3 regions of the Blautia sp. SC05B48 genome follow, and region 1 is predicted to be linked to each of the others. Evidence: predicted binding sites of a transcription regulator. Region 1 holds the regulator's gene; each other region holds the start of a gene.
What was found. Region 1 encodes Rex, which represses fermentation and respiration genes when NADH is low (regulators of the CRP and FNR family bind a similar motif). Its sites were predicted from a motif close to ATTGTTAANTANTTAACAAT; they were not measured.
Positions count from the first base shown of each region.

Region 2: a site for Rex is predicted at 1,336-1,355, ahead of EYS05_RS11235 (oxidoreductase). Genes of this name have one in related genera too.
Region 3: a site for Rex is predicted at 1,729-1,748, ahead of EYS05_RS00810 (iron-sulfur cluster assembly scaffold protein). Genes of this name have one in related genera too.

Region 1 is NZ_CP040518.1:3,175,479-3,178,908, forward strand. It holds gene EYS05_RS14770 (ABC-F family ATP-binding cassette domain-containing protein) at 1-1,815, opposite strand, end outside; gene EYS05_RS14775 (redox-sensing transcriptional repressor Rex) at 2,030-2,677, shown strand; gene EYS05_RS14780 (NAD(P)H-hydrate dehydratase) at 2,739-3,430, shown strand, end outside.
Region 2 is NZ_CP040518.1:2,440,675-2,444,104, forward strand. It holds gene EYS05_RS11235 (oxidoreductase) at 1-1,293, opposite strand, end outside; gene EYS05_RS11240 (NUDIX hydrolase) at 1,650-2,153, shown strand; gene EYS05_RS11245 (BMC domain-containing protein) at 2,464-2,829, shown strand; gene EYS05_RS11250 (BMC domain-containing protein) at 2,841-3,272, shown strand; gene EYS05_RS11255 (EutP/PduV family microcompartment system protein) at 3,291-3,430, shown strand, end outside.
Region 3 is NZ_CP040518.1:194,669-198,098, forward strand. It holds gene EYS05_RS00805 (GGGtGRT protein) at 1-793, opposite strand, end outside; gene EYS05_RS00810 (iron-sulfur cluster assembly scaffold protein) at 834-1,526, opposite strand; gene EYS05_RS00815 (TraX family protein) at 1,773-2,510, shown strand; gene EYS05_RS00820 (transferase) at 2,634-3,302, opposite strand; gene EYS05_RS00825 (DNA topoisomerase) at 3,299-3,430, opposite strand, start outside.

The DNA.
Region 1 (3,430 bases):
ATCCGGAAGGACCATGGTTTCGTCGATCTCACTGTCTCTTGTTTCCAGCTCTTCGATACGGGCTTCGACTTTTTTCAGCTCGGCTTCTCGTTTTCGTTTCTTTGCCTGTTCTTCCTTCATCTGCTGCCAGGAAAGCTTGTTCTCGGAAACCGCTTTTTCTTCGGCAGGTGCCTCCGGAGAAGTGCTTCCCGGTGCATAGGTACTGGTCAGCTCCTCCTTCTTTTCCAGATAGTAATCATAATCACCGATGTAATTTACCACTGCCTGGTTTGTCAGCTCCATGATCCTGGTCGCAGTCTGATTGATAAAGTAACGGTCATGGGATACATAAAGGACTGTACCGGTGTAGCTGACCAGTGCTTCCTCCAGGATCTCCTTGGAGGCAATATCCAGATGGTTGGTAGGCTCGTCAAGGATCAGGAAGTTGGCTTCGGAAAGCATCAGCTTTGCAAGGGAAACACGGCCTCTTTCTCCACCGGAAAGTGCGGAGATCTCCTTGAAAACATCATCTCCGGTAAAAAGAAATGCAGCAAGCATATTTCGGATCTCGGTCTCTGTGAGAGTCGGATAAGTATCGGAGATCTCCTGGAAAATTGTCTTGTCCATATGCAGAACATGATGTTCCTGATCGTAATAACCGATCTGCACCTTGGAACCAAGGGAAAATTTGCCGGCATCTGCCTCAATAAGACCGTTGATGATCTTCAGCATGGTGGTCTTTCCGGTTCCGTTGTTTCCAATCAGTGCCACACGCTCGCCGCGTTTGATATCAAAGGAGATATCGGAGAACAGGGTCTGTCCCGGAAAGGCCTTGGAAAGCGCTTCCACGTGGAGCACATCGTTTCCGCTTAACACCCGTGGTTCCAGCGAGATACGCATCCGGTCCTGGAGCTCAAGAGGCTTTTCGATCCTCTGTACACGGTCCAGCATTTTTTCACGGCTTTCCGCACGCTTGATGGATTTTTCACGGTTAAAGGATTTCAGCTTGGCGATAACGGCTTCCTGATGCTTGATATCCCGCTGCTGATTTAAGTATGCCTTGTACTGTGCGTCACGAAGCTGAGCCTTCTTGAGAGCATAGGCAGAGTAGTTGCCGCTGTATACGCGGGTCTGTCCGGCTTCGATCTCAATGACCTTGGTGACCACCTTATCCAGAAAATAACGGTCATGGGAGACGATAAAAACAGCTCCCGGATAATTCAGAAGATAAGTTTCCAGCCAGGAGATGCTTTCCATATCCAGGTGATTGGTTGGCTCATCCAGAAGCAGGATATCCGGCTTGGAAAGAAGCATCTTGCCCAGCGCCACGCGTGTTTTCTGACCGCCGGAAAGAGTTTCGATCTGCTTGTCATAATCTTCCTCCGTGAAGCCGAGACCCTTTAAGACACCGGTCAGCTCACTTTTGTAAGCGTATCCGTTCTCCAGCTCAAACTGATGGGTCAGGCGGGTATAGGTTTCCATCAGACGGTTCAGCTCATCACCGGTCACCGTGTTCATTTCCTGTTCCATATTGCGGATACGGCGTTCCATATCGATGATGTGCTGCTTGGTGGTAAGAAGCTCCTCGTAGATGGTATGATGTCCGTGGATATCTTGGTACTGGGCAAGATAGCCGATATTTTTATCCCGGGCAAGCACCACGGTACCGGAATCAGCAGAAAGCTCCTGCATGATGATCCGCAGCAGTGTGGTCTTTCCTGCACCGTTGCAGCCGATCAGAGCAGCCTTTTCACGGTCTTCAATGTGAAAGGATGCATCATTTAAAATTACTTTTTCGCCAAAGGCCTTGCATATATTCTGACATGATAAAATCATAAAAACTGTCCTCCTGTATAAAGAATCACCCCTGTTTATGTCTGAACAGGGAAAAATCCTCCACCTATTATAACGGAAACTGCCGGGATTTCAAAGAAAAAATCAATTATTAGAAAAAATATAAAGAAATTTGTACAGAATAGACAACTTTAATTGACAGGAAAATGTCAATTCGTTATAATTAACCTAGTGTAAGGTAAGGAGGAAAACTATCGTGGAGACAAAACAAATCTCGAAAGCGGTGATTAAGCGTCTGCCACGCTATTACCGCTACTTAGGAGAGCTGATGGAAGATAATGTAGAACGTATTTCTTCCAATGAATTAAGTAAGAAGATGCATACCACAGCTTCTCAGATCCGTCAGGATCTTAATAATTTCGGCGGTTTTGGGCAGCAGGGGTATGGCTATAATGTACACTATCTTTATACAGAGATCGGTAAGATCCTGGGACTGGATACTGTTCATCCGATGATCATCCTGGGAGCCGGTAATCTGGGACAGGCACTTGCCAATTATGTGGATTTTGAGAAGCGCGGGTTCAGGCTTGTTGGTATCTTTGACGTAAATCCTGTGCTTGAGGGCATCGCAGTCCGTGGACTTGAGATCCAGATGCTCAGTGAGCTTCCGTTTTTCCTGAGAGAGAATAACGTGGAGATCGCGATCCTGACACTTCCCAAGAATAAAGCCAAGGAAATGGCAGATATTCTGGTGGAGAACGGAATCAAGGCAATCTGGAATTTTGCACATCTTGATCTTGAGACACCGGATGATGTGATCGTAGAGAACGTTCATCTTTCCGAGAGTCTGATGACACTGTCTTATAATCTCAGCAAATACAGGCAGGAACATGTGGATAAGTAAGAATTGTTAAGCTGCCGGAAACGGCAGCTTTCTCTATGACAGAGGGGAGGCAGAAGACAGAATGAAGAAGCTTGTTACCTGCGCAGAAATGAAGGATCTGGACTCCACAACGATCCGTGAGATCGGAGTTCCCTCCGAGGTTCTGATGGAGCGGGCAGCACTGAAGGTGGTAGAGGAAACAGAAAAGTATCTCCAGAAGGACGAAAGGATCCTGGTAGTTTGCGGAAGCGGAAATAATGGCGGTGACGGTATCGCTGTTGCCAGATTGTTCCATCTGAAGGGAATCCGGGCAGAGTTTTATATGGTCGGAAACAAAGATAAAATGACCAGAGAGACAGCTCTTCAGTATAAGATCGCTTCCGGTTATCGTGTCCCTGAGGTGAATAACCCGCAGTGGAGTGAATATACTACTATAGTAGATGCCGTGTTTGGGGTAGGCCTGACGCGTCCGATCGAGGGGCATTATGCTGATATCATCCATGAGATGAACAGTGCGAGGGCCAAAAAGATCGCAGTTGACATCCCGTCAGGAGTGAACGGAGATACTGGCCTGGAAATGGGAATTGCCTTCAGCGCCGATCTGACTGTTACATTTGCCTACCGGAAAAGAGGTCTTTGCTTTTATCCGGGAAGACTGTATGCAGGAAGGATCGTTACCGCCGATATCGGGATCTATGAACAGGAAGCTGTGACTGCATCTGCCGCCTGTCTGGAAAATAAAGATCTGAAGCTGTTTCCGGAACGTGATCCCGG
Region 2 (3,430 bases), 730 kb from region 1:
CTTTGCAGGGATCTTTGAGATCAGAGATGCAAGTCCGCCAAGCTCATTGCTTTTTTCCAGAAGGAAGGTATTGCATCCAACCTCTGCGGCTGTACAGGCAGCTTCCAGTCCGGCAGTGCCACCGCCGATAACGACCACGTTGCAGTTTTTATTTACATGTTTTTTCTTATATACATCGCCCTCAAGAACCGATGGGTTTACAGTACAGCGGATCGGACGGTTTACACCGATACGGTTTCCGGCACAGCCAACGTTACAGGAGATACATTTGCGGAGGTCACACTCATGACCTGTGGCAACCTTGTTTACCCATGCAGGGTCTGCGATCAGACCACGGCCCATACCGATCAGGTCTGCATCACCGTCAGCCAGGATACGCTCAGCAACCTTCGGGTCACGGACATTACCCATGGAGATACATGGCTTGTTGAATTTTTCGCTTACGGCCTTTGCCATGTAGGAACGCCATCCGTCCGGGAGATAATTTGCATCGATCTGGTACTGGATGGAACCGTTAAGTCCGCAGGAAACATCGAAGATATCAACCTCTTCCTGAAGATAATCCAGGTATTCCAGAGTATCCTCCAGTGTATTTCCGCCTTCCATCAGCTCATCCGCACTGAGACGGAGCATGATCGGGAAGAAAGGTCCTACCTGTTTCCTTACCTCATCGATGACCATACGGCAGAAACGGGTACGGTTCTCAACAGATCCGCCGAACTCATCGGTACGCTTGTTTGTGATCGGGGAGAGGAACTGACTGATCAGATAGGAGTGTCCTGCATGGATCTCTACCGCGTCAAAGCCAGCTGTCTGTGCACGTTTTGCGGCCTCACCGTATTTTTTTACGATGTGAAGGATCTCGTCTTTGGAAAGAGGACGCGGGATCTCGCCGCCTTCTTTGGATGGAACGTCAGATGCGGAAACCGGTTGCATGTTGATCCTGGAAGAAACAGCGGAAGCTCCGGCATGGTTGATTTGGATCGCGATCTTTGTTCCGTATCTATGAATATTTTCACAGAATTTGAAAAGACGTGGCAGATAGTTGTCATGGTCGATGCGCAGCTGTGTGGTTCCGTTGGAGCCCTGCGGGGAATCGATGCTTGCGTTCTCTACGATGATGAGACCTGTGCCACCCTTTGCACGCTGCTCATAATAATTGATATGAAGAAAACTCATTTCGCCGTTCTGTTCACCGTAGTTGGTGCCCATCGGCATCATAACAATACGGTTCTTGATAGTCATATTTTTAACGGTTAATGGGGAAAAAATATGCGGATAATCATTCTTCATCTGAAAAAACCTCCCTGGTTATTTTAAATAGAATCGTTTGTTTGTGTTAATTATATAACAGAATAATCTATAAAACTAATTCATAATACGAGCGATATAATAAAAATAATCTATAGATTTTTGTATATCATCTTTCAGGCAGCAGGTACTTGCATGTTTATAATGTGAAAAAAACAGATGTAGAACGGTAACGCTAACTGGAAAATGGTATCGGATCCAGGGGTTTACATATATGATTTTAACGTGTTATCATAACAAATAAAAAAGATACAGAAAACGGAGAAACGGGCAGGCTGAAACGGATCAAATGTAAGACTGTATTTCCGCGTTCTGTAAAAAGACAGGAGATAGATAAAATGGAATTCTGGGATATTTACGATGCAGATAAGAAACCGACAGGACGGACTATGAAGCGCAATGACTGGTGTTTAAAAGATGGAGAGTATCATCTGACAGTTTTGGGCGTGGTAGCAAGACCGGACAAGACCTTTCTTATTACCAAACGTGTGATGACAAAGGCCTGGGCTCCGGGCTGGTGGGAGGTTTCCGGCGGTGCAGCCCAGGCAGGAGAGGCTTCCCGTGATGCAGTACTCCGTGAGGTAAAAGAGGAGACCGGACTGGACGCCAGTGAGGCAGAGGGCGGATACCTTTTTACATATAAAAGAGAGAACCCGGGGGAAGGAGATAATTACTTTGTGGATGTGTACCGTTTTGTCATGGATGTGGAGGATAAGGATCTGAAGCTTCAGACAGAAGAGACAGACGGATATATGTTTGCAACCCTGGAGCAGATCCGGGCGTTTGCCGCAAAGGGAAAATTCCTGCATTATGATAGTATTAAGAAGGCGTTTGAGTTCTGAGCAGATTTCTGACTGGTTTTCCGCGAGGATTTGAAAATAAATGTTGTTTTTTGTGGATTTCTATTTTTAAAAACGTTGTTTTTTGACTTGTTTTCGAAGAATTGTCTTGACATTAAAATTGGTAAATAGTAAAATTAAATCAGATGAACTGCCAGACGGTTTTTTGACCATGAGCAGGTAGCAGAGCGGATTTCAAAGATCTGCTTGACTTTAGGAAGCTGTAAGCCGGATGAATGAAATCCGGCTTATAAAATTATCCAATATTATCAGATCGAGAATAATATAAAATTTTGAAAGCGAGGAATCATTAATGGCGGATGAACATAGAGATCAGATCAGAATCGTACAGGAAACCGTAGCCGGTAAGGAGATCACATTTGCCCATATCATGGGTGGTCCAGCACCTATCATATATCAGAAGCTTGGACTGAATCCGCAGGTGGACTATGGATCATCTGCAATTGGTATCATGAATATGACACCTTCCGAGTCTGCTGTGATCGCATCCGATATTGCTGTGAAGAGCGGTAATGTGTATCTTGGATTTGCAGACCGTTTTACAGGAACACTGATCATAACAGGAGAGATTTCCGATGTGCAGACTGCAATGGAGGAGATCGTGGATTATTTCCGTGATACTCTGGGATATGTAGTATGCAATATCACCAAGAGATAAGGAAGTGTACCATGGAAGAACGGATAACAAAGGAAGAACTGCTGGAGAGGCTGTTTCATGATGATTATGAGAACCTTAAGGGAAGAAGACTTCGGCTGACCCGGGTGAGAGTACCTGGAAAGGAGCTTTCCTTTGCACATGTTTTTACACCAAATGACAGATCGATATATGAGAATCTTGCGTTACATATCGGTGTTCATGAAGGTGAAGATCACAGTGGAGATGCCATCGGCATGGTCCGTGTCACACCCTGGGAGGCGATCGTGGTTGCGGCAGATGTTGCAGTGAAGGCAGCTCATGTGGAAGTAGGATTTATGGATCGTTTCTGCGGGACGCTGATCCTGACAGGCGGTTTTACGGAAGTGATGACAGCTGTGGAGGAAGTGGTACGATTTTTCCATGAGACATTGAAATTCGATGTTTGTAAGATCCACAGAAGCTGAGGCAGGACGGGATAAAAAATGAAAAAAATTTTTCTGATGGGTCGAAGTGAAGCCGGCAAAACATCCCTGACACAGGCGCTTAAAGGGGAAGAGCTTCATTATCATAAGACTCAGTATACCAATACAAATGAAGATACTATTGATTCACCGGGAGAATA
Region 3 (3,430 bases), 750 kb from region 1:
TACGTCCTGTACCACCGCCGGAAGCAACGGAGAAGTATTTTTTGCCTTTCTCGTTGCACTCTTTTTTGTATGTTCCTGCTACCGGATGCTGGAAACGAGTCGGGTTTGTGGAGTTTCCTGTGATGGAAACGTCAACGCCCTCTTTCCACATGATCGCAACACCTTCCGGAACGCTGTTAGCGCCGTAGCAGTTAACCTTTGCACGAAGTCCCTCAGAATAGGATTTACGGAATACTTCCTTAACCTCGTTCTTATATGGATCATACTCTGTCTCTACATATGTAAAGCCGTTGATACGGGAGATGATCTGAGCAGCATCTTTTCCAAGACCATTCAGGATAACACGAAGAGGTTTTTTACGAACCTTGTTTGCTTTCTCTGCGATACCGATCGCACCCTCAGCTGCTGCGAAAGACTCATGTCCTGCAAGGAAGCAGAAGCAGTCTGTCTCTTCCTCAAGAAGCATCTTTCCAAGGTTTCCATGTCCAAGACCTACTTTACGTGTGTCTGCAACGGATCCCGGGATACAGAAAGCCTGAAGGCCTTCTCCGATAGCTGCTGCTGCGTCAGCGGCTCTTCTGCAGCCTTTTTTGATCGCGATAGCTGCACCTACTGTGTAAGCCCAACAAGCGTTCTCGAAGCAGATCGGCTGAATGCCTTTGATCTGATCGTAAACGTTCAGTCCTGCGTCTTTAGTGATTTTCTCAGCTTCTTCGATAGAAGCGATTCCATAGCTGTTTAAAACAGAATTGATCTTGTCAATTCGTCTCTCATATGATTCAAATAAAGCCATTTCCTGTAACCTCCTGATATTTTTACCTTACGAAGTGTAATTACTCTTTTCTTGGGTCGATGATCTTAACAGCATCTGCAACACGGCCGTACTGACCTTTTGCTTTCTCCCATGCTGTGTTCGGGTCATCACCTTTCTTAATGAAGTCAGTCATTTTTCCAAGGCTTACGAACTGATATCCGATGATCTCATCGTTCTCATCAAGAGCGATACCTGTAACATAACCCTCAGCCATCTCAAGGTAACGAGGTCCTTTTTTCAGAGTTCCATACATTGTACCAACCTGAGAACGAAGTCCTTTTCCAAGGTCCTCAAGACCAGCGCCTACTGCAAGTCCGTCCTCGGAGAATGCAGACTGGGAACGTCCGTAAACGATCTGAAGGAAAAGCTCTCTCATAGCTGTATTGATTGCATCACATACAAGGTCTGTGTTCAGTGCCTCCATAACGGTAAGTCCTGGAAGGATCTCAGAAGCCATAGCTGCAGAGTGAGTCATTCCTGAACATCCGATTGTCTCAACAAGTGCCTCCTGGATGATTCCCTCTTTAACGTTAAGGGAAAGCTTACAAGCACCCTGCTGCGGAGCACACCAGCCAACACCGTGTGTAAATCCGGAGATATCCTTTACTTCTTTTGCCTGAACCCATTTTGCTTCTTCCGGGATCGGAGCGGCACCATGATGTACGCCCTGTGCCACTGGACACATTTCTTCTACTTCGCGTGAATAAATCATTTTAAAACTCCTTTCAAGTATAGATTGACCGATGTTATTGAGAAAAAAAGTTCGATAACACCCTATCGCTATTTTCTCACAAAACCTTTGTTTCGTCCAGTCATATTTAATAAAATTTTGCCATAAAACGCATAATATTGGTAGTTATTCCGGCAGTATTGCATGCCTAACTGTCAAATATTTCTGGCAACTGCTGTATGTATGTGATAATATATTAGCAAGTTTAACCCTGGAGGTATATTTTTCATGAATGCATCTGTGGATTCTGTTTTTCCAGAAAAATACCGCATTCTCAGCGGAAGCGCTCTGAAGATGATCGCGGTCATCACCATGCTGATCGATCATATCGGAGCTGTGCTGCTCAGTATGTATCAGCCTGCACAGAAAATCCTGTTTACACTTTTCGGCAGAGAATATACTGTATATCTTATTTTCCGCGATATCGGAAGAGCTGCTTTTCCCATCTTCTGTTTTCTCCTGCTGGAAGGCTTCCGTCATACACGGAGCCGGTTCCTCTATGGAAGAAATCTCCTTCTTTTTGCGCTGCTCTCAGAAATTCCGTGGAATCTGATGTTTACAAATACGCTGCGTTACGAAAGACAAAATGTGTTTTTCACGCTTTTCCTCGGATATCTGGCCTTTTGTGCCATCGAATATTTCCAGACCAGACCTTCGATGCAGCTTCTCTGCATCCTGGGACTGCTTGTCATTTCCATTTTTCTGAAAGCAGACTATGGATGGCGGGGGTATATCTTCCTGCTGATCATGTACTATATGCGAAACGATAAGCCAGGCCAGGCAATCCTCGGAAGCTGCTGGCTTTACTATGAATGGAGAGCCTCCTTTGCCTTTCTGTCCATTAACCTGTACAATGAAAAAAGAGGCTTCATCCGCGGAAAATCAGCAAAATATTTCTTTTACTGGTTTTACCCAGTCCATATTATAGGACTGGTCATACTTCGACAGCTTTTGTTTTTATCTTAATCCCGCCCGCTCCCGGTCGGTTCATCCTTCCACGACCAATACTGTTGCATCCATCACCCCATCAAAAAAAGCTGCACTCTCTCAAAAGTGCAGCCTAAATGCGTGTCCAGAAGAATCTGTTTCTTATTTTTTCTTTACGATCTCTTTTGCATTTTTATAAATGGAATCTGCAGGAACACATCCACGTACCGGTGACAGCGGGTAGATATTGGAATTCCGTCCGATCACAGTACCGGGATTCAGCACAGAACCGCATCCGACTTCAACATGATCTCCGAGCATCGCTCCGAATTTCTTAAGACCGGTTTCGATCTTTTCATCCCCGTCTTTTACGACAACCAGCTTCTTGTCTGATTTTACGTTGGAACAGATCGATCCGGCACCCATGTGGGACTTATATCCCAGCACAGCATCTCCAACATAATTATAATGAGGAACCTGAACCTTGTTAAACAGCACTGCATTCTTAAGCTCTGTGGAATTTCCCACAACTGCGCCCTCACCAACGATAGCCTTGCCGCGGATAAATGCACAGTGGCGCACCTCGGCGTCTCTGCCAATGATAGCCGGTCCGGTGATACTTGCAGTCGGCGCAACTGTAGCGGATCTTGCGATCCATACATTTTCGCCCTTCTCCTCATATTCAGAAGGATCCAGTGTTTTTCCCAGCTTAATAATGAAATCTCCGATCTCCGGAAGAACCTCCCACGGATAGGTTTTTCCCTCAAAAAGCTCTGCTGCAATGGTCTCATTCAGATCCAGCATATTGCTGATAGTAAAATCTTTCATCATGATGATCTCTTTCCTCCCTGTCCGGAAGCTCGCTCCGGCTTCCTGTAGTTTACAGCGGCCACATCAAAAAACTGCCGCAGGTTATACTGATAATTGCTTGCCTCCACCTGCCGGGTACGTACCCGCAC